Regions from separate parts of the Zhaonella formicivorans genome, predicted to be linked through region 1. Evidence: riboswitches for the same ligand, from Rfam matches in the RefSeq annotation. Region 1 holds a riboswitch; each other region holds the start of a gene.
What was found. A riboswitch is a leader RNA that binds a small molecule or an ion and turns the genes downstream of it on or off. The one in region 1 is predicted to bind glycine.
Positions count from the first base shown of each region.

Region 2: it holds a riboswitch for glycine, as region 1 does, so the genes downstream of both, EYS13_RS09345 (GrdX family protein) here and gcvT (glycine cleavage system aminomethyltransferase GcvT) in region 1, are expected to answer to the same signal.
Region 3: it holds a riboswitch for glycine, as region 1 does, so the genes downstream of both, EYS13_RS10100 (secondary thiamine-phosphate synthase enzyme YjbQ) here and gcvT (glycine cleavage system aminomethyltransferase GcvT) in region 1, are expected to answer to the same signal.

Region 1 is NZ_CP085524.1:2,806,299-2,816,606, forward strand. It holds gene EYS13_RS13755 (isocitrate lyase/PEP mutase family protein) at 1-518, shown strand, start outside; gene EYS13_RS13760 (L,D-transpeptidase family protein) at 677-1,243, opposite strand; gene EYS13_RS13765 (hypothetical protein) at 1,742-2,218, shown strand; gene EYS13_RS13770 (hypothetical protein) at 2,280-3,365, opposite strand; gene EYS13_RS13775 (Nif3-like dinuclear metal center hexameric protein) at 3,390-4,409, opposite strand; gene EYS13_RS13780 (Na-translocating system protein MpsC family protein) at 4,709-5,050, opposite strand; gene EYS13_RS13785 (FMN-binding glutamate synthase family protein) at 5,599-7,023, opposite strand; glycine riboswitch at 7,429-7,530, shown strand; glycine riboswitch at 7,534-7,631, shown strand; gene gcvT (glycine cleavage system aminomethyltransferase GcvT) at 7,888-8,985, shown strand; gene gcvH (glycine cleavage system protein GcvH) at 8,987-9,370, shown strand; gene gcvPA (aminomethyl-transferring glycine dehydrogenase subunit GcvPA) at 9,373-10,308, shown strand, end outside.
Region 2 is NZ_CP085524.1:1,891,317-1,901,624, reverse strand. It holds gene EYS13_RS09380 (hydantoinase/oxoprolinase family protein) at 1-397, shown strand, start outside; gene EYS13_RS09375 (methyltetrahydrofolate cobalamin methyltransferase) at 457-1,260, shown strand; gene EYS13_RS09370 (ASKHA domain-containing protein) at 1,321-3,177, shown strand; gene EYS13_RS09365 (PocR ligand-binding domain-containing protein) at 3,441-4,760, shown strand; gene EYS13_RS09360 (cobalamin B12-binding domain-containing protein) at 4,878-5,519, shown strand; gene EYS13_RS09355 (hypothetical protein) at 5,696-5,980, opposite strand; gene plsY (glycerol-3-phosphate 1-O-acyltransferase PlsY) at 6,148-6,741, shown strand; glycine riboswitch at 7,012-7,112, shown strand; gene EYS13_RS09345 (GrdX family protein) at 7,335-7,715, shown strand; gene trxB (thioredoxin-disulfide reductase) at 7,970-9,193, shown strand; gene trxA (thioredoxin TrxA) at 9,253-9,567, shown strand; gene EYS13_RS09330 (glycine/sarcosine/betaine reductase component B subunit) at 9,599-10,308, shown strand, end outside.
Region 3 is NZ_CP085524.1:2,050,501-2,060,808, reverse strand. It holds gene EYS13_RS10145 (tagatose-bisphosphate aldolase subunit GatY) at 1-30, shown strand, start outside; gene pfkB (1-phosphofructokinase) at 39-971, shown strand; gene EYS13_RS10135 (GntR family transcriptional regulator) at 1,022-1,774, shown strand; gene EYS13_RS10130 (hypothetical protein) at 1,749-1,940, shown strand; gene EYS13_RS10125 (ArsR/SmtB family transcription factor) at 2,107-2,472, shown strand; gene EYS13_RS10120 (heavy metal translocating P-type ATPase) at 2,494-4,659, shown strand; gene sigI (RNA polymerase sigma-I factor) at 4,965-5,660, shown strand; gene EYS13_RS10110 (anti-sigma factor domain-containing protein) at 5,666-6,559, shown strand; gene EYS13_RS10105 (DUF2680 domain-containing protein) at 6,682-7,041, shown strand; glycine riboswitch at 7,348-7,426, shown strand; gene EYS13_RS10100 (secondary thiamine-phosphate synthase enzyme YjbQ) at 7,923-8,339, shown strand; gene EYS13_RS16295 (hypothetical protein) at 8,346-8,471, shown strand; gene EYS13_RS10095 (DUF47 domain-containing protein) at 8,697-9,320, shown strand; gene EYS13_RS10090 (inorganic phosphate transporter) at 9,313-10,308, shown strand, end outside.

The DNA.
Region 1 (10,308 bases):
GCCACATGACCGGAAGGCAAGTAATACCTAAAGAAGAAATGGTGGCGAAAATCAAAGCTGCCGTAGCAGCCAGAACGGATAAGGACTTCGTTATTATTGCCCGCACCGATGCCAGAACGGTCTACGGCATCGAGGAGGCAATTGAACGCGGTAAAGCCTACGAACAAGCAGGCGCCGATGTGATATTTGTTGAATCTCCTGAATCAGTAGAAGAAATGAAATTAATAACCTCCAGTTTTAGAGTGCCGGTTTTGGCCAACATGGTGGAAGGCGGACGGACTCCTTTATTAAATGTCAGAGAGTTGGAGCAATTAGGTTACGGAATAGTAATCTATCCTACTTCCTCCACTTACATTACAGCTCAAGCGGTGAAAAACTTAATGGAAGAACTTAAGCGGCAAGGGACAACAGAACATTTAATACCTCAAATGATTCCTTTTGGTGACTTTAATAACCTGATTGGCCTGCCCAAAATCAGGAAGCTGGAAGCAGGACAGTTTGAAGAATTAGTAAGGTAACAAATGACTGACTCTTGCCCCTGCGTTGCAATCAATTGGTGATTGAGCGCAGGGGATTTTTTCAAGTTCTTTTGCTTTAATAATACATTAAGTTAGTCCTGACTGGTTTCATGGGGCATGCATCGATTTAGGAGGAACCGTTGTTTTACACATTAATTCTATTTTGGTAAATAAGAAAGGTAGGCAGGAATTATAATCCTTTGGCCGGGGTAGATAAGATCCGGACTGGCAAGGTTATTTGCGTTAATCAATGCCTCTAGTGTTACCCCGTGAAGTTGGGCGATTTTCCAGAGGGAATCGCCAGGGCGGACGATATAAATTTTGCCGTTTAAGCCAGGGGTTAAGTTGTCCCCGGGGGGATTAAAGTGGACGCCGCTGTAGGACCCCGTAATGTCCACCGGAGTCCCAATTTTTACCTGGGGGAATAATTCTTCCACATCGTGATTGTACATGCGAATGCAGCCGTTGGAAATGGCCTGGCCGATGGAAGTGGGGTTGTTGGTGCCGTGGATACCGTAAGATCCGTCATCGGTGGGAATGTCAAGCCCCATCCAGCGAGTGCCTAAAACTCCGCCCGGGTTGATAATTTTGTTTACCACCTGGTAGCTGCCGGTCGGGGTAGGGGTGGACGGCTTGCCAATAGCCACTGGGTAGGTTTTGATCAGGGAGTTGCCCTTATACCAGGATAAGTGGCGGGAGTTCAAATCTATGACAATTCGTTTCATTGCAGCACCTCTTTCCGAATGTATTCACTAACAGCTTATTCATTCGGAGGGTGGGGGTTAAACATTAACGGAAACTTAACAAAGTTCTCAGGCTATTTTAAGGTTTTATTGCTAACTTATTAATTGAAATACTCGACCTCCTTTTTTATACCTCCTAATAAACGCGCTCCTTGCGGGGCGCGAATGCTACCCGGTTTTTGCCGGGTTTACATAGATTTTACATCTGGAGCAAGCAGATAGCTTGCTCTAATATTTTTGTTGGAATATTTCTCCACTTCCCTCTTCTGATATTGCTCCTATGTAATTTGCTCTGGCACTAAACAGGATGTGCATTGTGCGTCAAGCAGCGCTAAAGGTTTGCTTCGGTTAAATGAAGATTCCTTTATGCCGTTTCAAACGCAACCTGAAGAAACGCTTGTTTTTGTAACTGTTACCATCATGTCTTGTGAGCTCCCGGCATAAATGTAAACTAAAGCTTCAGGGAAGAGGGTGAAGGAGATGAAAGTGGGGGTAGAAATAATTGCCGAAACTGCAGTGCAGATTTATCCCCATAGCTGCTTCAAGATCGATTTGACCGGTAATCATCAACTGATACAAGGTTTTTCGGGATTTGATAAATATGCTTTTTCCGGATTTGTGCTACGGAATAAAAGAGTTGCAGCCAGCGGGCGAGTAGCGGAGTATGGTTTTAGGGGGACACTCTTCGGTCTTGGTTCCTGGGAAGCGGAAGAAGCAAAGGTGGCAGTTATACCAGAACTTTTATCCGCCCGGTTTAGATTACTTTTAAGCACTGACTTAATTCCAGACAGGGATTCATTTATAGCCTCTTTTGGATTAAGACTAATTGCTGCAGGCAGAAGGATTTTATTAGATATTCCGCTATGCTGCCCGGTTTTAGAGGTAATGGAAACAGCTCCGGGGAGATACAGTGTGGAATTGACTGAGTTACTTAGGGAGCGACTGGAGAAATGGTGAAATAAATAAGATTAATAAACAAGCATGGCGAGCGCGGCCATGCTTGTTTTTAAAAGGGCTCCTAGCTTACCAGTGGGGTTAGCACCAAAGCCAGGATGAAAGCGGTAACAATCCGCATAACGGCGCCTAAGACAGCTGCTTCCATAGCTTCCCGCTCTGTCAGGTCGGATCCGCTGGCCCAGATTGCGGGTACTTGTCCAACTATTACCTGGAGAGGAAATCCAGAAGAAGCCAATACAAAGGAGCCGATTACCAGTTTGGGGTTTAATGTTGCTGCCGTATCTTTCAAGGTATTCATTGCTAGGGTCGGCGAAACCAGGATAGACTGAATACCTGTTTGCGGATCGATGGAGAGAGCCGTCAAGGCAGCTGTTAAGCCCTGTTCGATAGGTCCCCAGATGCCGATATAGTTTAAAGCTCCGATGATAGCAAAAATAGCAGCGGCTGCAGGGATGAGGAGCAGGAATAAGAGCTCTGCACCTTCCCGGGCGGCGCCAAACAGAGTAGGCAGGGCGCCGGTAGTAGGCGTGAACCGGTCAATGTGCACCAGTGACTTTGCTTCAGTATTGCGGTAAATTGTCCGGCTCAAGAGCCAGGGCACTACGACCAAAGGCAAGAACACGGCGATAACAATGACCGGGAAGACTTTGATCCCTGCGGCAGTCATGGCCAGCATTCCCAGCATAAAAGTGGAAAATGACTGCTGGGACTGAATCATGGTGGCAATGGCTATTTTTTGTTCGTCCTTGGTAGCTTTAGCCCTTTTTAAAGTAGGGCCGGTAATACGCCCAGCGGCGTTGATGTCACCGAGGATATTATAAACTGCAGGAATAACTACCGTGGGGTTGATGCCCATTAACTTGGTGATAGGGGTGAAGATTCTGATCAGTGCATCGGTAAAACCAAGTCTTTCCAGGATCCTCCCGGTGACTACGCTGAGGATGATGGTTACACCTAGAGTGCCGGTAATGTAAACGTTCACAATTACGGGTACGGTGCGCTCAACCATGGCGTTAAAAATACCGGCTATGAAACCAGGGTTAACTAAAAGACCAAAAATTGAAAGTGCCACCATAATAAGTCCCACAAGTTCAATCCGGGAAACTGCTTTTTTGCCTTGGGTCAGTTCTCTTTCCAGTGTTGACATAATTTTTACCTCCTTGATTTATTTTTAAGATGTTTTTTCAACCAAATACTTTGTTGCTATTTCAGCTGCATAGCGTTTGATATTCGGGTTTCCCGCCTGGGCGACCGGTATGGCGGTAACCCTTTCCCTGAATAACACTACCTCAACCTCCGGCAGAAGCATCTGTACCGCTGCCGCTAAAGGCAAGCCGTTTTCAAAAATTTCCACCGCATGGGAATTTCCAACGATGAAATTTAAACCCAATTCTTTTGCTTTGGCCACCAGGGCGCTGTCGGGGCGGACCCTGCTGATGCTGGCAAGTACAGTATCGACTTCCGGGAATTCACCGACTGCCTTTTCTAAGTGGGCAGGGCTGAAACCGGTATGGGGAAAAATATGCAGGATGTTTTTAACGGGGGAATCAGGGCTGCCGTTTAAGATTTTTGGCCCGGTAGCCACCACGGTTTCTTCCATGGCCCAGCTGTCCCGCAGTTCTTTCTCCCGCTCCAGCATTTTTTCTTCCGTGGCTTTGTCCATGAGCAGGTTTAACCTGCTGACGATGTCGCCGGCTGTCTTGATTTCTTCCAGGGCTTGTCCTACAAAGAGGATATTGCCTGGGAGCCCGGCATAAGCAATGTCCACATGGAGGGTCCTATGCCCGTGCAGGTATGGAATACCGGGGTGCAAACCGTGAAATGCCTCGTGCAATTCGATGACAGCAATGTTGTATAAGGAAAGATAATATTTTAAAGGTACCCCTCCGGAATTGGCCGCATCGGCAATCGGGTGATGGGCGATTATGACATCCACGCCGGTGGCTCCCGCCAATTCAATGGCTGATTCCGTAAGGGTCATTGTTACGGCTAGTTTCTTGACCTGAGCTTGGGGGTTGCCAAAAACTAGGCCGGGAAACTCCATGACACTTTTGCCGGGAATATTGGAAGATTTCATCACCACGAAAGGATGGCTGGCTGCAGCTACTTGATCCATGCTGGTCACTACACGACCGCCGGTGATGTGGTTAAGCGCTTCGAGTACGTCGTTAACGAGTGTTGTCAATGGTATAACCTCCTACAAATAGTGATAAAGGGAGCAAAAGTAAAAACTAATCACCTCCATGCTGTTAGCAAGATTATATTCAGCCAGTAACATTTGGCCTGCCGCGAGATCCCGGGCTTTCGCGACCGTCAAATCGGCTGACAAAAAAACCGCAGGCTTAAAACACCTAATAGACCTTTAATAAGGCTAGGTGTTTTAAACCTGCGGTTTTAAGGCTCTCCAAAGGAGTTCCGTCTACCAGCAGCGGTTTAGTCGATCAGCCCTGTGCCTGCTCCAGGCAGAGGACCGGAAGACGCTATATTAAATTATTCCGCGTCATCTTCCAAAACAATAATCGTACCGGCAATTTCGGTAAAAGGATCATAGTCCTTTAAAACCAGCTTGACAGGCAAGGATAATTGTGCCTCAATTTGCTTATGCAGTTCCTCTTTGTACAAATCTAGCAGGGCCATATCCATAACCCGTGTAAGCTGCCGCTGGGTTGTATCCAGCGATTGGAGGGCAGGCACCCTTTGGTGCTCTGCTAAAATCACGATTTTCCTACCGATAATGTCTACCCGCTGGCGTTTGACCCCAGTCTTGAATAATTCCTGGTTGATGTTATTGTAGATTTTCATAACCTGCTGTTTTAATGCCCCTATATCCATAGGTCACCTCACAGGCTATTTGCTAAGCTGTTACTTCGACATAAAGTTAAAAACTCCTGCTTTTTTTACATCGGGATTTTTTTTTAGCATTCTCAGGTTAGTAAAATTAATAGGCAGTAAAATTAATTTTAAAGTTCACACAAAACTTGACTATACCCTACGGGGGTAGTAAAATGGTTTATGATAGGTAACATTCACTTGGGAAAAGAGGTGAAAAGGATGTTTACCAAGCACTGGATGTTGAGAGAAACTGCCCATTGCAAAGAGGGTTGCTGAATTTGGTCCCGCGGCCGGACGGTAAATGGCCGTATCAGGAGGGGCTTCCTTTAATTGGAAGCCCCTCCTGCGTCGTCAGTCCTTACTCGTTGGTCGTTAGCGGTCACCAGTCACCATTTCCTAGTCCCTAGTCACCGGTGCTGTAGCCTGAAATTCAGCCACGTAACTGATGACTGGAGACTAGTGACTCGGCCAAAGGTCGTTGCCAGGGACTGGTGACTTTATGGTTGCCAAAACTAACGAGTAAGGACTGACGATTCGACCTAAGTCCGTTAATAAACAGACTTAGGTCGATACGCCGGTTCCACCCCGGTAGCCTCGGCCACAATTGGATCAAGGGCTATTAAATCTTCCTTGTTCACTCGGTGCAATGAAGTCTTGCCTAAGGCTATAATTCCTTCCTGGATCTCCGCTGTACAGGAATTGATAAATCGGGCCAGGCTCTTAGCGCCTTCTTCAACGTTAAATTTATGCTGCACTTTGCCGTCGTACCAGGCTACTTGGGTGGGAGGCTCGAAAGGCAGCGCCTTTAAAACCTGAGTGTGGGCGGTGGCAAACAAAGCCATAGTACCGATATATACGGCATCGGCTCCCAAGGCGATTGCCTTCAAAAAATCTCCCGGCGTATTCAGCTTGCCCGCAGCGATGAGGCTGACTCTGTCTTTTACATCTGACTCTGCCAAGAACTTTCCGGCCCGGGCAATGGTAAACACGGTGGGAAGACCGAAGTCATCCTGCAGGATAGGAGGCGAACCTTTGGTGGCAGCTTCAGCTCCTTCCACTGCAATGAAGTCCACTCCGCTTTCTACAGCCAGATCCAGGTCATGCTCAAGGTTCTTGCCTGCCCCCATTTTTACTCCAATGGGCACTCCCTCAGTGATTTCCCGCAGTTCATTCACCAGTTGCCGCAGTTTTTTGGGGCTATTAATGCCTGGTTGGCGGGAATGAACTACCGCATCTTCACCAGGTGCAACCTGAAACTGCGCCCGTAACCTTTTGTCCAAAAGGTTGGCGCTAAGGGTATGAGCAACACCCCCGATAGCCCCTTGGCCTATTTGGATTTCGATGGCATCGGCCTGTTTTAAGATTTCTATGGACTTGCTCCAGTGGCCGCGGTTATACTGCAGGATTAAATATTTTGCTGCCTTCCGTTCTTTAGGAAGAAAGGGACCTTCGCCGGTGTTGGTGGCTGTGCCTGCCATTGCAGCTCCTTTGGCCAAGGCGATTTTAAATTTTTCGCTTAAAGCATAGCCGTAAGCCATTCCAGAGACTATGATCGGGGTTTTTAATAACATAGGTTTGGCTGCCTTTTTGCCGATTATTACCGAAGTGTCGATGGGGACATCACCGGGCGTGGGCAGCTTAGCCAGTTGGGCGAAAGTAAACATCAGGCTGTCCAGCGAAGGAAATTTTCTGGGGGTACCCAGGGGGCGGTTAACAACTTTGCCTTCTTCTGCCCGCATGTTGGCTTCGACAATGGTTTGGGGCCCTACCCTGGTGGTAGCAGAAATGAATTCCCAGATATTTTCGTTGTAAAGATCGGTCATAATGGTATGTATAGCGCTGCGGCTGAACTTTTCTATTGTTTTTCGTCCCAGATATTTTAGCCCCAGTCCCCCCAGCGCGGCAGCAGCTATACCTATCCCAAGGCCAAGGGACCCCGGTATTAAACGAGGAGGTTTGGATTTGGTGAACATCTAACCATTCCTCTCTATTCCGAAAAAAAGAATATACTTTCCTACTCGTAATAAAAAAATTCTAATTTAGTATGCCACAGGAACTGATAAAAATTCCCGCGACATTTTTACTGCCGAAAATTCAACCTGCAGTAGATTTAGAGCAAAAACAGGGGGGAAAAAGCTAGTGAAAAAATTAACTTGTGTAAACGAAAGGGAATAGTAAGATCTTGTCGAATATTGTAAAAAAACTTAATAAAAAGGCTTTGCTAAGAATTTTTTATTACTCCGGTTTCCGATGTTGATTTTTGCTGTTGCTATTCAATTCTTTTTAAAATTTAGCTCAAATTTTTAGCTAAAATTAAATAGATACCATTGTAAATTTTTAAAATATTTGATATATAATTATAGTTAGAAAGATGTGGATGAACGGTGGCGGGAGAGACCCTGACAAGGGGCGCCGAAGGAGCAACCCATTAGCTGCTAACTTATGGGGAAACTCTCAGGCAAAAGTACCGTCATCGGACACAGCCTCTGGAGAGGTCCTGCTGCGGGCAAGACGCCAGTAGGACACCAACGGGGAAACTCCGGCATTTTCCGGAGTAATCTCTCAGGTAAAAGGACAGGGGAAAGTAGCACAGGTTAAGGGAGAACTTCAAATTAGTGAAGGAATCCAAAACTAAAATTTGTGCTATTTTCTCTTGTCCTTTTCTTTTTCTTTACCATTTCTGGTAAGATATTCTTGGTTGAAGAGAAAATAGGCACCGGTTTGGGGGCGATAAATAATTAAATGATAGTAGGGTAGAATTTTGCTTAGAGACATATTTTTCACATGAAGAAATGTGTCCTCTGACTGATTAGTGTAAATTTAGGAGGTGTTTATGGATGACCGAACTGAAAAAAACCCCTTTAAATGAAGTTCACCGGGCCCTTGGCGCCAAGATGGTGGATTTCGGTGGTTGGGATATGCCGGTCCAGTACAGCGGCATTTTAGAAGAGCACAAGGCCGTCCGGACTAAAGCCGGTTTATTCGATGTGAGCCACATGGGTGAAATCAGGGTAAAAGGACCTGATGCTTTAAAGTTGGTACAAAAGCTGATTACAAATGATGCCAGCAAACTAAGCATTAACCAGATTCAATATGCTGTTTTCTGTTTGCCCAGCGGCGGCACTGTAGATGACCTGCTGGTCTATAAAGTGGCAGATGACGAATACTTGTTGGTTGTAAATGCTTCAAACACCGACAAGGATTACGCTTGGGTTGCCCAACACAAAGATGGTTATAATGTGGAAATTGTAAACGAATCAGCAGATACAGCCCAAATTGCCATTCAAGGACCTTATGCCGAGCAGATTTTACAGGGCTTGACCTCTACCGATCTGTCTGCCATTAAAAATTACTGGTTTACATACGGGCAGGTAGATGGGGTGGATTGTCTCATTTCCAGAACCGGTTACACCGGCGAGGATGGGTTTGAGATTTACTGTCCGCCTGATAAAGCAGTCCAGCTTTGGAATAAGATGCTCTCAGCAGGAGGAGATAATATCTTGCCCTGTGGTTTAGGGGCCAGGGATACGCTGCGTTTTGAGGCTAAAATGCCTCTCTACGGCCATGAGTTAGGGGAGGATGTCACTCCGTTGGAAGCAGGTTTAGGCAGGTTTGTTGTTTTGGAGAAAGAAGATTTTATCGGCAAGGATGCTTTGGTAGCCCAAAAGGCTGCAGGTATTCCAAGGAAAGTGGTCGGTTTTGAGATGATCGAGCGCGGCATTGCCCGTGCCGGCTATCCCGTGAAAAAAGACGGGCAGCAGATTGGTCATGTGACAACCGGCAGTTTCTCTCCTACCCTGGAGAAGAATTTGGGTTTGGCGATTCTCGATACCAAATACGCGGAGATTGGCGAAACCATCACTGTGGAAATCCGAAATAAGGACGTAAAAGCACAAATTGTGCGTACACCATTTTATAAAAGGGAGGCCAAATAAAATGATTAAAAGCGATCTCAAGTACACTAAGGACCATGAATGGGTAAAGGTAGAAGGAAACAAGGCTAGAATCGGTATTTCGCATCATGCGCAGGAAGCTATGGGCGATGTAGTTTTTGTGGAACTGCCGGAAGTTGGAGATGAAATCAGTCAGCACGATTCTTTCGGCACGGTGGAGTCCGTAAAAGCTGTTTCCGATGTATACGCTCCGGTAAGTGGAAAAGTGGTGGAAATCAACGAAGCACTGCTTGATTCTCCTGAATTGATTAACAGCGACCCATATGGTGAAGGCTGGATGATCGTTATTGAAGTGGAGGATGAAGGACAGCTTGAAAGCCTGCTCTCCGCCGAAGAGTACGAGGCATTCCTCAAGGAGGCAGAATAAAAATGAAATATGTTCCACACACCGAGCAAGACCGGCAGGCCATGCTCGCCGCTATCGGTGTCAGTTCTGTGGAGGAGCTGTTTAGCGATATTCCGGAGAGCCTGCGGCTTAAAAAGCCAATGGCTATTCCGGCAGGCCTGTCCGAACCTGAAGTGAAAAAAGTTGTTTCCGGCTTAAGCAAAAAGAACGAAACAATAGACGATTACATCAGTTTCTTGGGCGCCGGCGCATACGACCACTATATACCCAGCTTTGTAGATCAACTGCTGCTCCGCTCTGAATTTTACACGGCTTATACTCCATATCAGCCGGAAATCAGCCAGGGCACACTGCAGTCAATTTACGAGTACCAGACGCTGATCTGCGAATTGACCGGCATGGATGTGGCTAACGCCTCCATGTACGATGGCGCCTCCGCGCTGGCTGAAGCTGCGGCCATGGCTTGCGACCGCAAAAGCCAGGTTGTTGTCTCCAGTGCTGTTCACCCTGAATACCGGGAAACCTTGGCAACCTATGCTTCCGGGCAGGGTATTGAGATAAGAGTGGCGGAGCACGCCGGAGGGGTTTCTCCCGCCAGCAGCTTTGAGCCTCTTGTTTCCAAAGATACCGGAGCCATCATTGTCCAGTATCCCAACTTCTTTGGAAATGTTGAAGATCTAAGAAGTTTGGCAGATCTGGCTCACGCCAACGGCGCCCTGCTGGTAGTGGCAGTGGTTGACCCGGTGTCCCTGGGAATTTTGGAATCCCCGGGCAAATGCGGCGCGGATATTGTAGTAGGCGAAGGACAAAGCTTCGGGAACAGCATCAGCTTTGGCGGGCCATACCTGGGATTCTTTGCTGCCAAAGAGAAATATGTACGCCGTATGCCTGGTCGGATTGTAGGGGCTACCATAGACAATAAAGGACAAAAGGCTTTTGTGCTTACCCTGCAGGCCCGG
Region 2 (10,308 bases), 910 kb from region 1:
TTATTTGCCTCAGGTGGCTGAAAAAATAAATGCGGAGTTGATTATTCCCGAACATGCAGAAGTTGCCAACGCCATCGGGGCGGCTACCGGAAAAGTTATGGAAACCGTTAGGATTTTGATTAAACCCGGCTCGGAAGGCGGATTTATTATCCATGCTCCCTGGGAGCGCAAAGCTTATATGCATTTGGAGGATGCCAAAATATACGCCTTGGAGCAGGCTAAGGAAAGGGCAGCGGCCATGGCCGAAAAGGCAGGCGCAGCTGACTACCAGCTGATGGTAAACAGCGAGGATGTGTACAGCAGTACCAATACCAGTTGGCAAGATGAAGTTTATCTGGAAACAAGAATTGAGGTAACTGCTATAGGTCGTCCCAGATGGGACGATGAGGTTGCTTAAGCGTATTTTAGCTTATCCTCAAAATAAATTGAAGTCAGAACTAAAAGGAGGAACAGCAGATGCTTATCGTTGGCGAATTGATTAACACTAGCAGAAAGGCTATCAAGCCGGCAGTGGAGGGCAGGGATGCAGAATTTATTAAGGATATCGCTCAAAAACAAGTGGACGCCGGCGCCGATTATGTGGATGTAAACTGCGGAACAATGGTTTTCAATGAGCCCGAAACAATGGCTTGGCTGGTGGAGACAATCCAGGAAAAAGTTCAGGCTCCTCTTTGTATCGACAGCCCGAATCCAAAGGCATTGGAAGTAGGATTATCTTTAGCTAAATACGGCCAGCCCATGATCAATTCCATCACTGCAGAGAAAGAAAGATTTGAAACTATCCTGCCTTTAGTGACTAAATATAAAGCGAAAATAGTAGCTTTGTGTATGGATGATTCCGGCATGCCGGAAACCGCAGAAGACCGCCTGCGGATTGCAAAAAGGCTGGTCCAAGACTTAACAGCAGCTGGAATTCCGGAAGACGACATCTACCTTGATCCCTTAGTTAAGCCCATCAGCACCGGTGACAGGGCAGGAATGGAAGTCTTGGAGACTATTTACGGTATCAAGGCTCTCTACCCCAAAGTTCACGGGATTTGCGGTTTAAGCAACATCTCCTACGGCTTGCCCAACCGCAAGGTTCTCAACCAGGCTTTCATGATTCAAACCATGACCATGGGCATGGATGCCTATATTTTGGATCCGCTGGACAAGACAATGATGGGGTTCGTTTATGCTTCCCAAGCTCTGCTGGGTAAGGACGAGTTCTGTATGAAGTATTTGACCGCCCATCGCAACGGTTTGTACGAGACTGCGTAAACGTTTTCCAAGAACAACTGGGTTCTGAAGCAATACTATTAAAAGGAGACGTGCCATGCTATGAAAAACTATAAGGTGAAAATTCTGCCCCATGGCATTGAGCTTGCAGTACCCCAGGGCACTTCGGTGATGAAAGCATTGCTTGAAGCAGGGATATACCTGGAAGGGCCTTGCGGCGGTCGTGGCACGTGTGGCAAATGCAAAATTGAGGTGCTTGATCCAAAAGCTTTGCTTAAAAAAGGTGCAAAGCATGACATTAAAGGAGAGACTAAACTTGCTTGCAGGCTGGAGGTCAAACAGGACCTGGTGATTTCCGTGCCTGCCGTTAAGCTGGAAGAAAGCCGGAAAAGCACACTGCAGCTAAAATTAAGCGGCCATAAGCGGCATAGCAGAGTACAAAAGCTGGCGTTAAAAGTATCTAAACCTACCCTGGAACACCCGCTTTCTGATCAGGAAAGGCTTTGGAACGCATTAAATACCGGTGTTTTTTACCCCAGGCATTTGAGGGCACTGCGCAATTTGCCCGAAGTACTCCGCCAAAACAGCCATGAAGTTACGGTAGTTACCCGTTGGAGCGAAGTGATTGCCATCGAGCCAGGTGATACCAGTCAGGATCTGTACGGGGTTGCGTTTGATATTGGTTCGACTACTTTAGTGGGCTCTCTGATTAATCTTTTGACAGGTGACATTGTGGCAACCCATTCCGAAGGAAACCCCCAGCGGGCTTACGGAGCCGACGTCATCTCCCGCATTTCTTATGTGAGCAGCGAAGAAAAGGGCCTGGAGACGCTGCAAACTAAAGTCATCGACGCACTAAACGGCATCATTGAGAAGCTTGCTGCCGAAGCAGGGATTAAGCCGGAGATGGTTTACGAAGTTACTGTAGTAGGAAATACTACCATGCTGCATTTGTTCTTGGGAATCAGCCCCGTTTACCTAGCTCAAGCACCTTACGTGGCTGCTGTTAAATCGGTGGCAGATGTGCGGGCGGTAGAGCTGGGTCTGAAAATTAACCCAGCAGGTTACTGCATAGTAGTTCCTAATATAGCAGGGTTTGTGGGCGCAGATACTGTGGCAGTGGTATTGGCTACCAATTTGGATAAAAGCAAAGAAATACGCTTGGCCATCGATATCGGCACCAACGGCGAGATAGTCTTAGGTTCGGAAAAAGGTCTGTATGCATGCTCCACTGCGGCAGGACCCGCTTTTGAAGGTGCCCAAATCAAGTTTGGCATGCGGGCCGCGCCGGGCGCGATAGAAAGAGTCGATATTGCTGATGATGTCAAGATTCAAACTATAAATTCTCTGCCTGCTATAGGTATCTGTGGTTCCGGCCTTATTGATGCCGTTGCCGAAATGTTGAAGGTGGGAGTGATTGATTATACGGGTCGCATTCTGGATCCGGAAAGTGCATCCCACCTGCCGGTCAAGGTTCGCCGGCGCATCGTGGAAGGAACAAACGGTTTTGATTTTATTCTGGCTTACCGCGCAGAGAACGGGCTGGAAGAAGACTTGGTGCTGACTCAAAAGGATATCCGGGAACTGCAGTTGGCTAAAGGTGCCATCCTGGCCGGTATCCAGGTGTTGCAACAGGAGCTGGGTATAGATGAAAAGGATATTGTGGAAGTGCTGCTGGCCGGCGCTTTCGGTACTTATATCAGAAAGGAAAGCGCTTGGAGAATAGGTCTTGTACCCGATTTAGGACTGGAACGCATCAGAGCCGTTGGCAATGCTGCCGGTGTTGGTTCCCAGCTTGTATTGGTTTCGGAAGAAGCCAGGCAAAATGCTTATGAGATAGCAGATAAGGTAAGGTATATAGAACTGTCGGCAAGACAAGAATTTCAGGAGAGGTTTATGGAAGCTATTTATTTCCCCCGTTGGGCACAAGAAGGCAGCAGGCAGGGCGTTAGCCGGTAAAAGCATTTCTATTTTGGGAAGGTGCGGGTATCCTGAGGTTAAAACTGACTTCAGCTTATCTGTACCTTTTCTTTCGTTATCTACTACTTTCAGAAAATCTCGAAATTTTGCAGGAATTCACGTTAAAATAGCAAATATTTTAACTAATTAATACATTTTGAGCAGGAATGATCGTGATATTGAACGGAGCAAGTGCCGCTTTCGCTATTAATATACACTAGCCGTAAGTTGGTTTTAAGTATAACTCTTTCAGAGGTGATTGGATGCTAGATGGAGTTCTGAACGGGGTTAACAGGCACCAAATCCAGGAGCTCGGAGAGGAAAGTGTCTTACGGCAAATTTTATCCTCTTTCAGCAAGGCAACGGGGTTACAGGCAAGTATAGTGGATTCACAGGGAGAAACAATTGTTACCTCGGAAAAAGAAGAAAAATATTGTGAATTTTGTCAAATGGTGAGAACATCGGAAACAGGCGTATATAAGTGCAAGCGTTCTTATGCCCGGGCAGGCCTGGAAGCCAGCAAGTATGGCAAACCATATATTTTCCGCTGCCATGCAGGGTTAATTGCCTGGGCCGCCCCTATTCTAATCGAAGAGAACTATCTGGGGGCCATTGTCTGCGGGCAGGTGCTGGCCTGGGAACCGGAGGATTTCTTCTGGGAAGAGATCAAGGAAATGACACGGGGACTTGGGGTAGATGTGAGTAAACTCATAGAGTGCGCCCAGAAATTGGAAGTTCTCTCCGGAGAGAAAATCCAGGCTGCTGCTGATTTGTTATTTGTGGTTGCTAACCATATCATGAAGACCGGAATGATTACATTGCAGCAGCGCAGGGCTATCAGCGAACAGCAGGCACGCCTGGGGGAAGAAATACAAGCCAGAAAAAAACTGGAAGAGGCTTTGAAAAAAATGGACAGTCTCTCGGTCCGCGGTTACTCTTTGGAAAAGGAACGGGAACTGGTCAGCAGGGTTCGACAAGGGGATGGGGCAGGAGCGCTGCGCCTGCTCAATGAAATCCTGGCCGAGATCTTGCAGCGTTATTTAGGCAACGTTAAGGAAGTAAAAGCCAGGATTTTGGAACTGGTGGTTTTGATCTCCAGGGCAGCAGTAGAAGGCGGGGCCTCGCTCAAACAACTTCTGGCACTTAATTCCCAGTATGTGGAAGAATTTACCCGGTTAACTACCGTGGAAGAAGCTTGTCATTGGATTGAAAATGTTACACAGCAGTTTATTATCTGCATTGAGGAAAGCAAAGGTTCACGAAATTTACAGGTCATCCAGAAAGCCGGCGATTACATGCGCAATAATTACCGCAAAAAAATTACATTGGAAGATGTCGCCCAGGCTGTGTATTTAAGCCCCTGCCATCTTAGCAAAATATTTAAGCAGGAATTAGGCTGTACTATTATGGAGTTTTTAACTAAAATCAGAATAGAAGAAGCTAAAAAGCTTTTGCGGGACCCGAAATATAATGTTATTCAAGTAGCCGATGATCTAGGGTTTAGGGACCCCGGTTACTTCACCAAAGTATTTAAGCGCAGTGAGGGGATAACTCCCAGTCAGTACAGGGAAAAAGCATTTTAACTTGTTAGGGATATAGGCGGTATCATTAAGTAGGTATAAATTTCAGGACGAATAAGTGCAACTTGGCTTCCGCCAGCTTGGCGCAAGCCAAGTTTCTTTAACCTTGGAGGGTTAGATTTGGGGAAGTTAAGTCAGATTGCGGCAGCTGTAATAGAGGGAAAAGCGGCACAGGTAAAATCCTTAACGGAAGAAGCCATAAGTGAAGGCGTTTCGCCTGTGGACATTCTTTTTCAGGGTTTGGTAGCGGGCATGACTAAGGTCAGTGAGCGCTTTAGCAACGAAGAATTTTATATTCCCGACGTGTTGACATCATCCAGGGCGGTCCACGCAGGGATGAGGGTTGTGAAGCCACTGCTCTTGGATAAGGTCTATCCGGCTGCCGGTAAAGTTGTAATCGGAACTGTAGCCGGAGACTTGCATGATATAGGTAAAAATATGGTGACTATTTTTTTAAGAGCTAACGGCTATGAGGTCATTGATCTAGGTATTGACGTGCATCCCCAGGATTTCTTGGAAGCGGTATCGCAGCATCAGCCTAAAATAGTAGGCATGTCTGCATTGCTCACTACCACTATGCCAATGATGGCCAGTACAATTAAACTTCTGGAAGAGACTAATTTGAGGGAAAAAGTAAAAGTAATAATAGGTGGTGCCCCTGTCACCTCTGAGTACTGCAAAGCTATCAATGCTGACGGTTATGCACCTGACGCCAGGCGGGCAGTGGAACTGGTCAATAAATTGCTCCGGGAAAGTGTTTAATAGTTTTCAGCTTTCAGCCATCAGCTATCAGCCGTCAGCTATCAGGGGCTAGTTACTGGCGACTGGGAACTCAACCGTAGGTCACTGTTGGGGACTAACAAGGCCTAAAGACCAAGAATAAAGGCTAATAACTAATAACTAATGACTGTTTCAGCCAAGTTGCGACTTGGCTGAAACTAGCTGCCTCGCTGAAACTCCCTGACAATCCTGCCGTGGTCAAAAATACTGCGCATGGCTAAGTCTCCGTGGGTTTCGACTAAAGTAAGTTCATTTTCTATGTTCCAACCTAAGGACTGACAAAGGGGCGCAATTTCATCGATAATTTCCTCAAGATCTGCTTCTTTGCTGAACTCATAGTGATGCATATTTTCTTTGAACTCATACCCCAGATTCTGCAACTGTTCTTTAAGTTCCCTGCCTTTACTCCTTACGGGTAATTTCCCTGTTACAAAGCCGGACAAATCAGCACCTCCCAAATCTATCTTGTGTGCAAACATTCCCTTATTAATATGCGATTTAGACTTTAAAATTATTAAGAAATGCTATAATATATGGAGGTAAGAAATAATGGGAAAAAGCAAACATTAGAGGTCGCTTTTAATCAAAATAATGCTAAAGGGTGAAAGTTGTGCGAATTGTTGGAACACTATTCTTGGCCTATTTGCTTGGTTCTATTCCCTTTGCATTGATTGCGGGGAAGGCAGTAAGCGGAAAAGATATCAGAAATTATGGCAGCGGCAACTTGGGTGGGACAAACGCGTTTCGGGTTCTAGGCTGGAAGGCGGGCCTGGCCGTAATCGGGGCTGATATTTTGAAAGGAGCCTTGGCAACCTATATCGGTCTCTGGGGTGGTAATGAGGTTTTGGGTATGCTGGCCGGATTGGCAGCCGCCCTGGGGCATTGTTACCCGCTTTTTGCCGGATTTAGAGGGGGCAAAGGAGTGGCTACCGGAGCAGGCGTCTTTTTGGTGCTTGCACCCAAAGTTATAATCTTGAGCGCTTTAGTGTTTGGGATTACGCTGGCAGTTTTCAGGTATGTTTCCTTAGCTTCTATAGCCGGAGCCATTACTGTGGCTGTGCTTACCTGGGCTTTCCAGATGCACATTATCTTGATAATTGCCTCCTGGTGCCTGGTGGCTTTTGTAATTTACCGGCATCGCTCCAATATTCAGCGTCTCTTTAAGGGTACGGAGAACAGGGTAGGTGTACGGAAAAAGCACTAATGATAAAGAAATTTTATTTAATTGCTCCTAACTATAAAAAAAATACTGAAAAATAAAACTTCTGTTAAAGGCAACGAAATATGTTAAATGACACTTTACAAGGAAAGTACTAAATGATAGAATTAGCTTAAAGAAAGAGAATTCTTTCACAAGATTTATGAGTTGGCATACATATACAATATGAGTTTTGCGTCTCTTCACTGTGAAATTACAATGTGTCGAAATTAGAATGTACAGTTCGTAATGTTGCAGTCAATTCAATACAGGAGAATGATAAATGCGGGAGAGTCCCATTAGGACGCCGAAGGAGCAAACCTTGGTAAGCCGGACCAAGAGTGAAACTCTCAGGCTCAAAGGACCGTATTTAGACTCAACTCTGGAAAGTCTCAGGACACCGAAGGAGCAAAAAGGCTTTAAGCCCTATTAATCTCTCAGGTAAGTAGACAGAGGCACGGCAGCTGGTTTTAGCTGTTGTACCTCTGTTTTTATTTATACAACGCTCGTGCCATTTTTCACAAGCGCCAGTGTTTGGTCTAACTTTTTTGGGGCTAGGCTATTTAGCAGGTTGATGTTTAAAAGCGGGAGGTGGTTAGGTGGAAAAAGTTTTTATCTTGAGCAACAACCCAATGGTTTGGCGGGATTTCCCGGGGACTAATAAGCTTGAAGGTACTTTGCGGGACGTATTGCTACAAGCAAGAAATTTTATCCACCAGGGGCACAGGCTGATTAATCACCCACTGGCGGGCAGCGTTAAGCCAAACGAAACCCCTTACAAGTCATTGGTAATAAGTTGTGATAAGGGTCCTTTGGACTATGATTCTCTACGTTTAATTGAGTCGGCAATTGAAGTTACCGACAAGTTACCAGAATTAAAGAGGAAATGGGGGGAACAGGTAGTTCAAGATTTTCAGTTTATTGACTTGACCCTGCTTAGAACAGCTATTGAACAACTGCCCCTTGACATGCATGTGTAAGACCAGTTGTTGGTTGTTGGTTGATGGTTATTGGTTAAAAACAAACCCCGGTACAGCTTAATATGTTTAATTAAAGTAACAATTACCAACCTGCATCCTATAAAATACAGTGATAATTTTTAGCTGTTGGTTTTTAGTTTTAATAACTAACAACTAACAACCTGTAACTTAAAGAATATTGAGCTAGGATTTAACGAGTATTTAAAAGGGTTGATATTAGTTTGATTGCAAAATTAGATGAGGAGGAGATGGCGATGTCAGAGGTATTTGATATTGTAGTGGTGGGCGGTGGTCCTGCCGGCCTTGCCGCAGGCATCTACGGTTCCAGGGCACGGCTGAAGACTGTTATATTGGAAAAAGCCAGACCTGGAGGTCAGGCGGCAACAACACAGGAGATGGAGAATTATCCCGGCTTTTCCAGGGGCACAACCGGCCCCGGCTTAATGAAAGCAATGGCCGAACATGCAAAAAGTTTCGGTACCGAAATCCTCAAAGAAGAAGTCGTTGATTTGGAGCTTGAAGGAGAAATTAAGGTTGTTAAAACAAAGAGCGGTAAAGAATACCTGGCCAAAACAGTAATCCTGGCTCCCGGCGCCGAACCGAGAAGCTTAAATATCAAAGGGGAGCGGGCTTTAAGAGGTAAGGGCGTTTCCTACTGCGCCACCTGTGACGCCGATTTCTTTGAAGACCTGGATGTGGTAGTGGTCGGCAACGGCGATGCCGCTATCGAAGAAGCAATGTATCTCACCAAGTTTGCCAACAAGGTTACCATCATCGTAATCCATGACGAAGGCATCCTGGACTGCAATAAGGTGAGCGCCGAGAAAGCTTTTGCCAACCCGAAAATTGAATGGGTCTGGAGCTCTGTGTTGGAGGAAATCAAAGGAGACGGCATTGTTGAGTCTGTAGTAATCAAAAACATCAAAACCGGAGAACTGACGGAAATGGAAACCAACGGAGTCTTCTTCTTCGTAGGCACCGTTCCCAAAACCGGATTCCTCCGGGGCAAAGTAGAACTTGACGAAAAAGGGTATATTATCACTAATGAGCAGATGGAAACGTCAGTACCCGGCGTCTATGCTGTAGGAGATGCCAGAGTCAAATACTTGAGGCAGGTCATCACAGCTGCAGCCGACGGCGCTGTAGCCGCCGTAGCAGCCGAGAAGTACCTGGCCGAAGAAGAAGGCTTCAAGGAACAGGTATTAAACGCTGACAAGCCGGTGATGGTAGCGTTCTGGGCGCCCCAAAACGAGGCCAGCATTGCAGCCGTAGGGTTGCTGGAACAGACTGCCGCCGAATTGGGAGACAGCGTTAAGCTGGTTAAGATAGATACCTACAGAAACCAAAGGGTTGCCAAGCGTTATGGTGTAACCTCCATTCCTGCAGTAGTATTCTTCGAGGGTGGCCAAGCGGTTGCTAAACTCTGCGGTGACTTTAGCGCCGAAGAAGTAAAAAAACAAATTGCAGCCGGCAAATAATTTTCCCATAGGTCGAGTGGGATGCATAGCTACTTATCCTCGTAAAGGAGGTGAGCTAGTTGAACATTGTTGACAAGGAGAACTTCGAAGCAGAAGTATTGCAAGCCGAAGGGCTGGTGATGGTTGATTTCTGGAGCCCAAAATGTGAGCCCTGCCAGGCCCTGATGCCGGAAGTTGAGGCTTTGGCCGCCAAATACGAAGGCAAAGCCAAGTTCTGTAAGCTCGACTCCGCTGCAAACAAGAGACTAGCGATTAGTCAAAAGGTTTTAGGTCTTCCAACCATAGCTTTCTATAAAGGTGGAGAAAAAGTAGCCGAATTCAGTAAAGACTTCACTATGGAAGAAGTGGAAAACAAGTTGAAAGAGCTTCTTTAAAAGAAGCATTAATTTAAGGAGGTGAACGGTTTTGCGTCTCGAAATTGGCAACATTTTTATTAAAGACGTACAGTTTGGTCCCAAAACTGAAGTAAAAGATGGAGTTCTTTTTGTAAACAAAGAAGAACTGGTCAAAGTAACCGGCGATGACGACCGCATCGCTTCGGTGGAAGTATTTTTAGCAAAACCTGGTGAAGAAACAAGGATTATCCCTGTAAAAGATGTTATTGAACCCAGGGTGAAAGTGGCAGGCAACGGCGGCATGTTTCCCGGCGTTATCAGCAAGGTGGAGACCGTCGGTGAAGGGCGCACCCATGTTTTAAAAGGTGCAGCGGTAGTTACCACCGGAAGAATTGTTGGCTTCCAGGAAGGCATTATTGATATGTCCGGCCCGGGCGCCGAATACACTCCATTCTCCAAAACCTATAACGTAGTTGTCAAGGTTGATCCTGTTGAGGGCTTACACCAGCACGAACATGAAGCTGTAGTGAGACTGGCGGGCCTGAGAGCAGGGGCTTACCTTGGCGAAGCGGGCAAGAGCGTGGAACCTGATGAAATTAAGGTATACGAGACCAAGCCCTTGCTGGAGCAAGTCAAGGAGTATCCTGACTTACCGAAGGTTGCTTACGTATACATGCTGCAAACCCAGGGCTTACTCCATGACACCTACGTATACGGAGTAGATGCCAAGAGAATTATCCCGACTTTAATTTACCCGACAGAAGTTATGGACGGGGCAAT
Region 3 (10,308 bases), 760 kb from region 1:
TTATTATGCGGAAGCAATAACAGAGCGTAGGGGGATATATGATTGCCACAATTACGTTAAATCCTTCCGTTGATATATGTTACTATCTGGATGATTTAAAAATTGACGATGTGAACAGGACGGATAGTTACATTAAAACGGCTGGCGGAAAAGGGATCAATGTATCTAGAGTTTTAAAGCAGTTGGGGTGTCAAGTCGTAGCTACAGGATTTTTAGGTGGTGGCACCGGACAATTTATTGAAACAGAACTCCGTAAAATGTCCGTCATTCCCCAATTTGTTCATATAGCAGAGGATACCCGAAATTGTATTGCCATTATCCATAGCGGAAAGCAGACAGAAATCCTTGAATCGGGGCCCAATATAGCTGAAGAGGAAGCGCAGGCGTTTATACAACAGCTGGCGGATATTCTTGATTATAATAACATTAAAGTTGTAGCAGCATCGGGAAGCCTTCCAAGCGGCTTGGCCAGGGATTACTATAATAAAATTATAGAAATAACAAAAAGCAAGGGGATTAAATTTGCATTAGACACCAGCGGCGGATCTCTCAAGGAAGCAGTAAAAGCTTCACCCTATCTCATCAAGCCAAACATTTCCGAACTGGAGAACCTTTTAGACAGAAAAATTAAATCGGAAAAAGAACTGATTTGTGCCTTGCATGAACTTGAAAAATACCAGCTTGAGATGGTAGTTGTATCTTTAGGCAAAGAAGGATGTATTGCCCTCTGCGGGAATGAAATATATAAAGTTACCATACCCGAGGTAGCTGTAATAAACCCCGTTGGCTCAGGAGATGCCATGCTGGCAGGTATGTTGAAGGAAATTGCAAATAACGGTTCCTTCGAGGAAATATTAAAGGTTGGTAACACCTGCGGCATACTAAATGCTATGAATGAAAAAACAGGTGCTATTGCTCTCGACAAATTTGTGGAGATTTATAGCAAAATTAAAATAGATCCGATAAAATAATGGGGTAATTGTTGTTTTTTGCACGAATTTAATAAGGGGCAGGTGAAGGTATGTTAGATAGGAACTCCAAATTGCCCATCTATTATCAAATAGAAGAATGGATAAAGTCGCAAATAGAAAACAAGCACTTTAAAATTGATAAAGTGATCCCCTCGGAGCGGGAATTAATTGAATTGCTAAATGTGAGTAGACATACGGTGAGGCAGGCAATTGGGAATCTTGTAAACCAAGGATATTTGTATCGTGTAGCAGGAAAAGGTACTTTTGTCAAAGACAGAAATTTGGTATTTAAGGAAAATCGCTACACGAGTTTTTCGGAAGATATGGCGTACTTGGGAAAAAAACTTGAAAACAAAGTACTTAGTGTAGAATCCGATCATGCTTCTACAAGTATAGCCAATAGACTTTCCATCCAGGAAAATGATCCTATTTTTAAAATAAAAAGAATTAGAATTGTGGATGATATTCCTGTATCCTACGAAATGATATTTATAGCAAAGAGCGTCGCCGGTGACATCGACGAAAGCGTTGCGGCTGGTTCACTTATTAAGTATTACGAAAACGACCTAAATTTAAAGATAAGTCATGCGGTTGAGACATTTGAATCTGTGCTGGCTACAGAAAAGACAGCTAATAAGCTTAATATACCTGCGAATTCCCCGCTTTTATTGGTAAGGACAAAATTATTCCTGGATAACGGCAAGCAACTAGATTATACAAAAAATTATTTTCGAGGAGATAAATATAAATTTACTATCAGGTTAAACAGAGAAGTGGATGGCGTGGCTCAAAAGCCTGCATAAGAGGGATAGTAGCCTGCTAAAAAGCCCCGTTCCTTCTTGCGCCGGCGTGATTGTTTCGGGAAGTTTTGTGGCCGTGTTGTTAAATGCTTTCTTAAACCATGGGGATAAAGACAGCATAGGAAGCGCCGAAAGTGTGACAATTACAGAGGAACATTTTGTGGCTTAGTGTAAAATACTTGTCAGTACGTAAGTAACATTGAGTGGCCATCTTTGAAAAAATTCAAAGATGGCCATTTTTTTCGTCCAGGAAGTATTGACCATTTCTGTTCCAAGGAATATACTGTTAATAAACACATGAACAACTGTTCAAATATTAAAGAAAGGTGAAAATCATGGATAAAGCAGCCCACATTGAAAACTGCAACTGCACTATAATCCACCAGGATATCATTGACCGAGTTAAAGCGGTTATGCCTGACGAAATCGATCTCTATGACCTGGCTGAGCTTTTTAAGGTGTTCGGAGATTCTACCAGGATTAAAATTTTGCACGCGCTGTTCGCTTCGGAAATGTGTGTCTGCGATTTGGCTGCTCTCCTGGGTATGAACCAGTCGGCCATTTCCCATCAGCTAAGGGTACTGAAGCAGGCCAGGCTGGTTAAATACAGAAAGGAAGGTAAGGTTGTCTACTATTCCCTGGATGACGATCACGTCAAGCAGATATTTGATCAAGGTCTGGAGCATATCAAGCACAGATAATGTTGGAAGAGGAGAAACCACATGAAAAAGAGCGTTACAAAAGAGTTGCTGCTGGAGGGCCTGGATTGTGCCCACTGTGCCGTAACTCCCAAAAAAGTTATGGTCCTGATGGGCCTGGACTGCGCTGCTTGTGCCCAAAAAATAGAAAAAGCGGTGCAGAATATTAAGGGCATAAAAAGCGCTGCCGTTGACTTTGTGTCGGGTAAATTAGTGGTGGAGGCAGACTTTAGTCAAGACCTGGACAGGATTATAAGGGAAGCCGGTGAGCTAATTAAAAAGATCGAACCAGGCGTTAATCTGTTGGAGGAAGAAACGAACGCTGGAAATGTTCCCCAAGAAGCGGGCAATAAAAAGGAACTGCTCAGAATTGCCATGGGCGCGGTACTGTTTGTAATCGCCTTTGCTTTTAAATTGCCGTTTTGGCCTGAGTTTGGGCTGTATTTGGCAAGTTATGCTTTGGTGGGCGGAGAAGTGGTCATGAAAGCTGTCAAAAACATTTCCAGAGGTCAGGTATTTGATGAGAACTTCCTGATGACCATTGCCACCATTGGGGCTTTTGCCATTAAAGAGTTTCCCGAAGGCGTGGCCGTAATGCTGTTTTACCAGATCGGCGAATTTTTCCAGGACATAGCCGTCAACCGTTCCAGAAAATCCATCAAGGCACTCTTAGACATCAGGCCCGATTTTGCCAACCTTAAAATCGGTAACGATACCAAAAAGGTTTCTCCCGAAGAAGTGAATGTGGGAGATATTATCGTAGTAAAACCTGGAGAAAAAGTACCCCTGGACGGCAGGGTTGTTGAGGGAAAATCAATGGTGGATACTTCAGCCCTCACCGGTGAATCGGTGCCCAGGGAAGTTGAGGTTGGAAGCGAAATTTTGAGCGGGTTTATTAACACAAACGGTCTTTTGACGGTGGAGGTCACTAAAGGTTTCGGGGAATCTACAATCTCCAGGATTTTGGATTTGGTGCAAAATGCCGGCAGCAGGAAGGCGCCCACGGAGAACTTTATCACCAAATTTGCCAGGCTGTATACTCCGGTAGTTGTGTTCGGAGCATTGGGTATAGCAGTGCTTCCTCCGATCTTTGTCAGCGGGGCAACTTTTGCCCAGTGGCTCTATAGGGCCCTGGTTTTCCTAGTAATCTCCTGCCCGTGCGCACTGGTAGTCTCCATTCCGCTGGGTTTCTTCGGCGGCATAGGCGGAGCCTCGAAAAACGGCATTTTGATTAAAGGCGGCAACTTCTTGGAAGCCTTAAATGAAGTGGACACAATAGTATTTGATAAGACAGGAACACTGACTAAAGGTGTATTTAATGTTACGGAAATTAAAACACGGGATAATATGAGTCCGGAAGAGTTGCTGGAATATGCCGCTTTTGCGGAAGCCTACTCCAATCACCCCATTGCAGTTTCGATTTTCAAGGCCTATGGCAAGGAAATCAATAAAGAGGAAATAGAAAGTTACGATGAAATTTGCGGTTATGGGATTAAAGCTGTTGTAAAGGGTAAACAGGTCCTGGCGGGAAATGCTAAACTGATGCAGAAAGAAAATATAGTATATGAGGAAATTGAAACTGCAGGTACGGTAGTGCACCTGGCAATAGCTGGCAAATACGCTGGGTATATTGTTATTTCCGATGAGCTGAAAGAGGATTCCAGGCAAGCTATGCAATCTTTGAAAGCTGCGGGAATCAGGAAGTTGGTCATGCTTACCGGCGATGCTCAAGCAGTAGCAGTAAAAGTGGCCCAAGAACTGGGCCTGGATGAAGTATATGCCGAACTCTTGCCGGACCAAAAGGTCGGAAAACTTGAGAATTTGGTAGCTGGCAAGGGGACTCGAGGCAAAGTGGTATTCGTCGGTGACGGGATTAATGATGCACCGGTGCTGGCTAGGGCCGATGTGGGTGTGGCTATGGGGGGACTTGGCTCTGATGCCGCCATTGAGGCTGCCGATGTAGTTTTGATGACTGATGAACCTTCTAAACTGGTCAGCGCCATCAAAATCGCCAGAAGGACCAGAAGCATAGTCTGGCAGAATATTATTTTCGCTCTGGGTGTTAAAGGGGTCTTTTTGCTTTTGGGTGCGGGCGGTATTGCCACTTTATGGGAGGCAGTGTTTGCCGATGTAGGCGTTACCGTTATTGCGGTCCTAAACGCCATGCGAGCCTTGAAAACGCGACCCTAGTAGCGAACCGCGTCGAGTCGCCAGCGCCCAGCCGCAGGCAGTTTTATTTACCGGTCGCCAGTCAAAGTTAGTCACCAGTCGCCAGTCATCAGTATTAAAGATGTAACTGGGGACTAGGGATTAATACTTGGGACTCGGCCAAAGGCCGACACTAAGGACTAACGACTAAGGACTAAGGACGCGGTCGGAGAGCGCCACTGGCGACTAGGGACTAGACGCTGGCCACTAAAATATACCTCCCTAAAATTTAAACTTTTTACGAAGTTAATACAAAGGGGTGAGTACCTTTGGAAGAGGCCGCCTTGATGCAACTCTTGGCTGAGGCTAAGGCTGGAAGTGAGTTGGCCAGGGAACAGCTGCTCCTATCCTACAAGGGCCGGATTGCATCCATAGTTAACAGCATCTGTGGTAAAACTTTAAACTGGGCGAATGATGATGAATTGAGCATCGGGCTGATTGCTTTTAACGAGGCAATTGACAGTTATGATGCAGCTAAGGGGAAAAGCTTTTTAAATTACGCCCAATTGGTAATTCATAACCGGCTGGTAGATTACTTCCGGAAAGAAGCGCGCTTTAAAAATGTCACAATGCCAATGGTTGACGAGACAGAACAGACTAAGCAGGAGGCAGAAGAAGCTTGGGAGCAGTTTAGACAGGAAGAAGAAGCAAGGGAACAGGCCGAGATGGTAGCCAACTTCCAACAGGCGCTGTTGGAATTTAACATACCCCTAAATGCCCTGGTTAAGGATTCGCCCAAACACCAGGACACGAAAAGGAATTTGATGCAAGTGGCAGCGGCTGTCACGGAAAATGCAGCTCTGCTGGAGAGACTTTTGGCAACAAAACAGCTGCCTATCAAAGAGCTGATGTATATTACGGGACAAAGCAGAAAAGTGCTGGAGAGCGGCAGGAGATATATCATTGCTTTGGTTTTAATTCTGACTAGGGAGGAGTTCCTGCCCATGCGTGCTTTGATCCAATTTCCCGACAAAGGTAGGTGAAATCCGTGGAATTTACGAAAGGCATAGTCATTAGTTTGGATAAAAAAACAATGGTAGTTGTCACCGAGCAAGGCGATTTTCTTCGGGTTTCAGTCCCAGTGCCCCGGCCCCGCCCGGGGGAGACAATTCAACTGCCGCTGCCAAAGCCTAGGTCCTTTCCTAAATATTACCTCAGAGGAATAGCTGCTGCCCTCCTGATCATTACGCTGGCGTTGGGAATGCTCAAACCCGTATTTATGCCCCAGGCAGTAGCTGCAGTTTCTATGGATTTGGCTTCCAGCATCGAGCTCAATGTGGACCGGGAAAACAGGATTATCGGGGCCAAAGCCATGGATGCGGAAGGCCAGGCTGTACTGGAGAGACTTAACCTTAAGGGGGAGGATGTTTACCAGGCGGTCAACCTGGTAGCGGTAAAAGCGGTCGAGCTGGGGTATTTGCAAAAGGAACAGGGTAATACGGTAATTGTGGCAGTGGTTCCTTTAAAGGAACAGGCAAGAAATGCCATAGACAGGGAGAAGCTGCAGCAGATTTTGCATGATGAATTGGCTAAACGCGAGTTTCAGGGCTATCTGGTTGTGGATAATGCTGAACTGAGCATAAGGCAAGAAGCTGCCAAGGCAGGGTTAACAGTCAATCAGTACTTGCTGTGGGAACGTTCCAAAGCAGGCGGTGCCGAGCTCAGCATCGAGGAATTAAAAAGCCAGCCTTTGGAACAGGTAATGAGGGGCAGCGAGGACAAGATGGAAAGGATGTTTCCCGGCATGTGGTGCCGGGTCGGTGAAAGAGGGCCGAAGGGTAAGGGGCCGGTGAACCAACAGCCGCAGCTTATACCGCAGGCCGGACAAGGAAACTCGGAATGCGGGCCTATGGGGCCCCGAAACAGAGGGTGCGGCTGGTAGTAAGAATTCTGTTATGCTTTAAAAAGTTTTTGTAAAAAAATATCATAGTACCCCCCTAAATTTTGCTTTTGCTTACGAACTTAAATGCGAAAGGTAAAATAAAAGACGAGGAGGTGAACACTGTGTTGAAAAAAGTTGCCGTACTTACCCTGGTAGTGCTGTTAATGGCCACCTTCGTTTCCTACGCTTTTGCCGCCACCACTTCAAACACTGCGGATAAATATGTTGAGTTGCAAAAGCAAATGCTGGAACTGAGGAAGCAAGTTATCGACGAGTGGGTGGCTAACGGCGATATCACCGCAGAGCAAGGCAAGCTGATGAAAGAGAATATTGACCTGCGCATCAAGGCTTTAGAAGATGGTACCTTCACACCTGGCTTTGGCCGTGGTTTCAGAGGCGGCTGGGGCAGAGGAGGATGCGGCTTTGGCGGCGGTTTTGGCGGCTGCTGGGGTGCAGGTGCTACCGGAGCAAGCCTCTACTAGAAAATAACAGTAATGCTAACGAACCCTTGACAAAAATGTCAAGGGTTTTTTATCGAGCCCTAAATCAGCATTAGTAAAAGAATAAGCTCAGATAATTAAACCTATTAAATAGTTAAATGGGATTTGACAGAATATGCTCAGAAATTGCATTGCCTGTTTAGGTCAGCTTACATATAATGTAACTAACATAACTTAATACTGCGGATGAACGGATTGGAAGATGGTATACGGGATGCCAACCGAAGGGGCAAAGGCGTCAGCCTGAATCTCTCAGGTTTCACCTCCGGGTGATGAATTACCAATCCGGGACGAACCTCTGGAGAGACCTGCAGCTGGCGGGCGCCGAAGGATTAATTCTCTCAGGCAAAAGGACAGAGTGTGACAGAAACAAAAAGGTTTGACTTTTTGTTTCACCAGGAGCCCAATGAATTTTCAGGCGCAAATTTCATTAGCTCTCCCGGAGGTCAAGGTAAGCAGCCTTGATTTTTTATTTTTTACTAAAATAAAAGGGAGGGGACGAAAAATGGTGAATGGCCATATGCCTGAAACGATCCAGTTTGGTCAATGCTATACAGCTGAGCGAGAACGGGTCATCTGCGAATTCTGCTTGAACTACCAGTGCATCCTCCATCCTGAATGTGCTGAATGAACTAAGCTGGAAACTAAACGGTAAAACTAATTTGTTATCCGCTAGTATCCTTTATATAGGCGGCAAAGGGCCTACCGGTCCTTGCCGCTTTTTTTTGTGCGCCCGGCATGAAACCAAGGGGACCGTCCCCCTGGTTCCCCCCCTGGTTTCCTGGTTCCCTCAGGATTGCAGGTATGAAGTTAAAGGTGTAGAATTTAATCTGCAAAAAATACATGTTTTTTGGAGGGAAAGCATGAAAAGCTACAGAAAAGAGCTTTGGTTTGAAACTAAACACAGAAGGGAGTTTATTAACATTACCTCTCTGGTTGAGGATTGCTTGGCAGAAAGCGGCATTAAGGAGGGGCTTTTACTTTGCAACGCTATGCATATCACATCCAGTGTCTTCATCAATGATGATGAGAGCGGACTGCATCATGATTTTGAAGTATTCTTAGAAAAACTTGCTCCGGAGAAGCCGTATCAGCAGTATCGTCACAACGTCTACGAAGATAATGCCGACGCCCATTTAAAGAGGACTATCATGGGCAGGGAAGTTGTAGTAGCCGTTACCAATGGCAAATTGGACTTCGGTCCCTGGGAACAAATTTTTTACGGGGAATTTGACGGCAAGCGCAGAAAGCGGGTTTTAGTAAAAATTATAGGAGAGTGAAAAGTAATGCAATACCTGGTTTACTCCTCGGGAAATGCGGGGGTGGAAAAGGTGGTGATCAATGGAGGAACGATCTTGAAGGAAGGACAATTTGTTAAGGTTGATGAGAAGCAGGCGATGACACAGCAATAGTCAACACCTCTTGTATCTTAGTATAGCCGGAGAAAGGTTTTTTATTAGGTTCTTTGTTTTTGGGCGCTGATAAAGTAATTTTTCGCAAAATTTCTCTGTTGGAGTTTAGCAGATTTTGTAGTATTCTATACTTGTGCTACAAACCGGCTAACATTAGCAGCGGTGTAGTGTTTAAGTGAAAATGTTAACAAGACCACAGGAGTAATTGAGCTATGGAGGTTTGCGATGTTTAAATTAACGCCCAAAGAAGACAAATTTTTTGATCTGTTTATCTCTTCCGCCCATACCATGTATAAAGCGGCCCAGCTTTTAAAAGAGTTAGTAGAAGATCTAAAAAACGGCGAATCTAAATTCAAAGAAATCAAAGAGATGGAGCGGAAGGGGGATCAGCAGCTTCATGAAATTTTTAAAGAGCTTAATAAATCATTTATTACTCCTATCGACCGGGAGGACATTTACGGCATAGGCAAGCAGATGGATGATATTGCTGACTTCATCGAGTCCACAGCCAGCAGGTTTATCATGTTTAAGGTAACTGCCGCTACCGAAGAAGCAAAAACAATGAGCAACCTGATTTTAAATTGTACCAAGGAACTGATTGACCTGATGGAAGAACTCAAAGTGATGAAGAAAAGCAAAAAGTTAACGGAAAAAATCATTGAAATAAACAGAATAGAAGAGGAAGGAGATGCCCTTTTCCGCCAAGCGGTAACAGGTCTGTTCAGCGGAAACACCCCCGTTATTGATGTGATCAAGTGGAAAGAAATTTACGAGCGCCTGGAACAAACCCTCGATGCCTGCGAAGATGTGGCCAATATTGTTGAAGGGGTTGTAATGAAGCATGCTTAGTGCAACCATAGTTGTGACAGTGCTGGTGGTTGTATTGGCGCTTATCTTTGATTTTATCAACGGGTTTCACGATACAGCCAATGCCATAGCTACCTCTGTTTCTACCAGGGTTTTATCGCCCCGGGCTGCAATTGCCATGGCTGCTCTGCTAAACTTTTTCGGCGCATTTATCAGTGTCAAAGTTGCCAAGACGGTAGGCGCGGATATCATAGATCCCAACCTGATCCCCCAAACAGTCGTAATTGCCGCTCTGTTCGGTGCCATAATCTGGAATCTCATTACCTGGTATTTTGGCTTGCCAAGCAGCTCGTCCCATGCGCTGATTGGCGGGCTGTTAGGTTCGGCTATTGTCTACAAGGGTTCTTTCCTGATCGTACATTGGACTAATTTCTTTTTTAAAATTCTGTTGTGGCTCTTTTTATCGCCAGTTATTGGTTTTATTGTAGGTTATACCTTGATGGTCATTCTTTACTGGATCCTAAAACCATTCAGGCCCTCGACCGTTACTAAAATATTTTCCAAAGCCCAAATCGTTTCAGCAGCGCTAATGGCCTTAAACCACGGCAGCAATGATGCCCAAAAAACGATGGGTGTGATTACCATGGCCCTCTTAAGCGGCGGATTAATTGCCGAATTCAGCGTGCCCACGTGGGTGAAAATAGCCAGTGCTTTAGCCATGGCCTTGGGAACATCGGTGGGCGGCTGGAAAATCATCAAAACCATGGGAGTGAATATGGCGCGGCTGGCGCCGGTGAACGGCTTTGCGGCTGAAACCGGGGCAGCGGCGGTGATCTTTACGGCCACCATGCTCCATGCACCGGTTAGCACCACCCATATCATTTCTTCTTCAATTATGGGGGTAGGGGCCTCCAAAAGACTTTCTTCCGTCAGATGGATTGTTGCCAAAAATATTGTTTGGGCCTGGATCCTGACCATTCCTATGAGCGCCTTGCTGGCAGGCATTGCAATTTTGGTGCTTAACAATGTT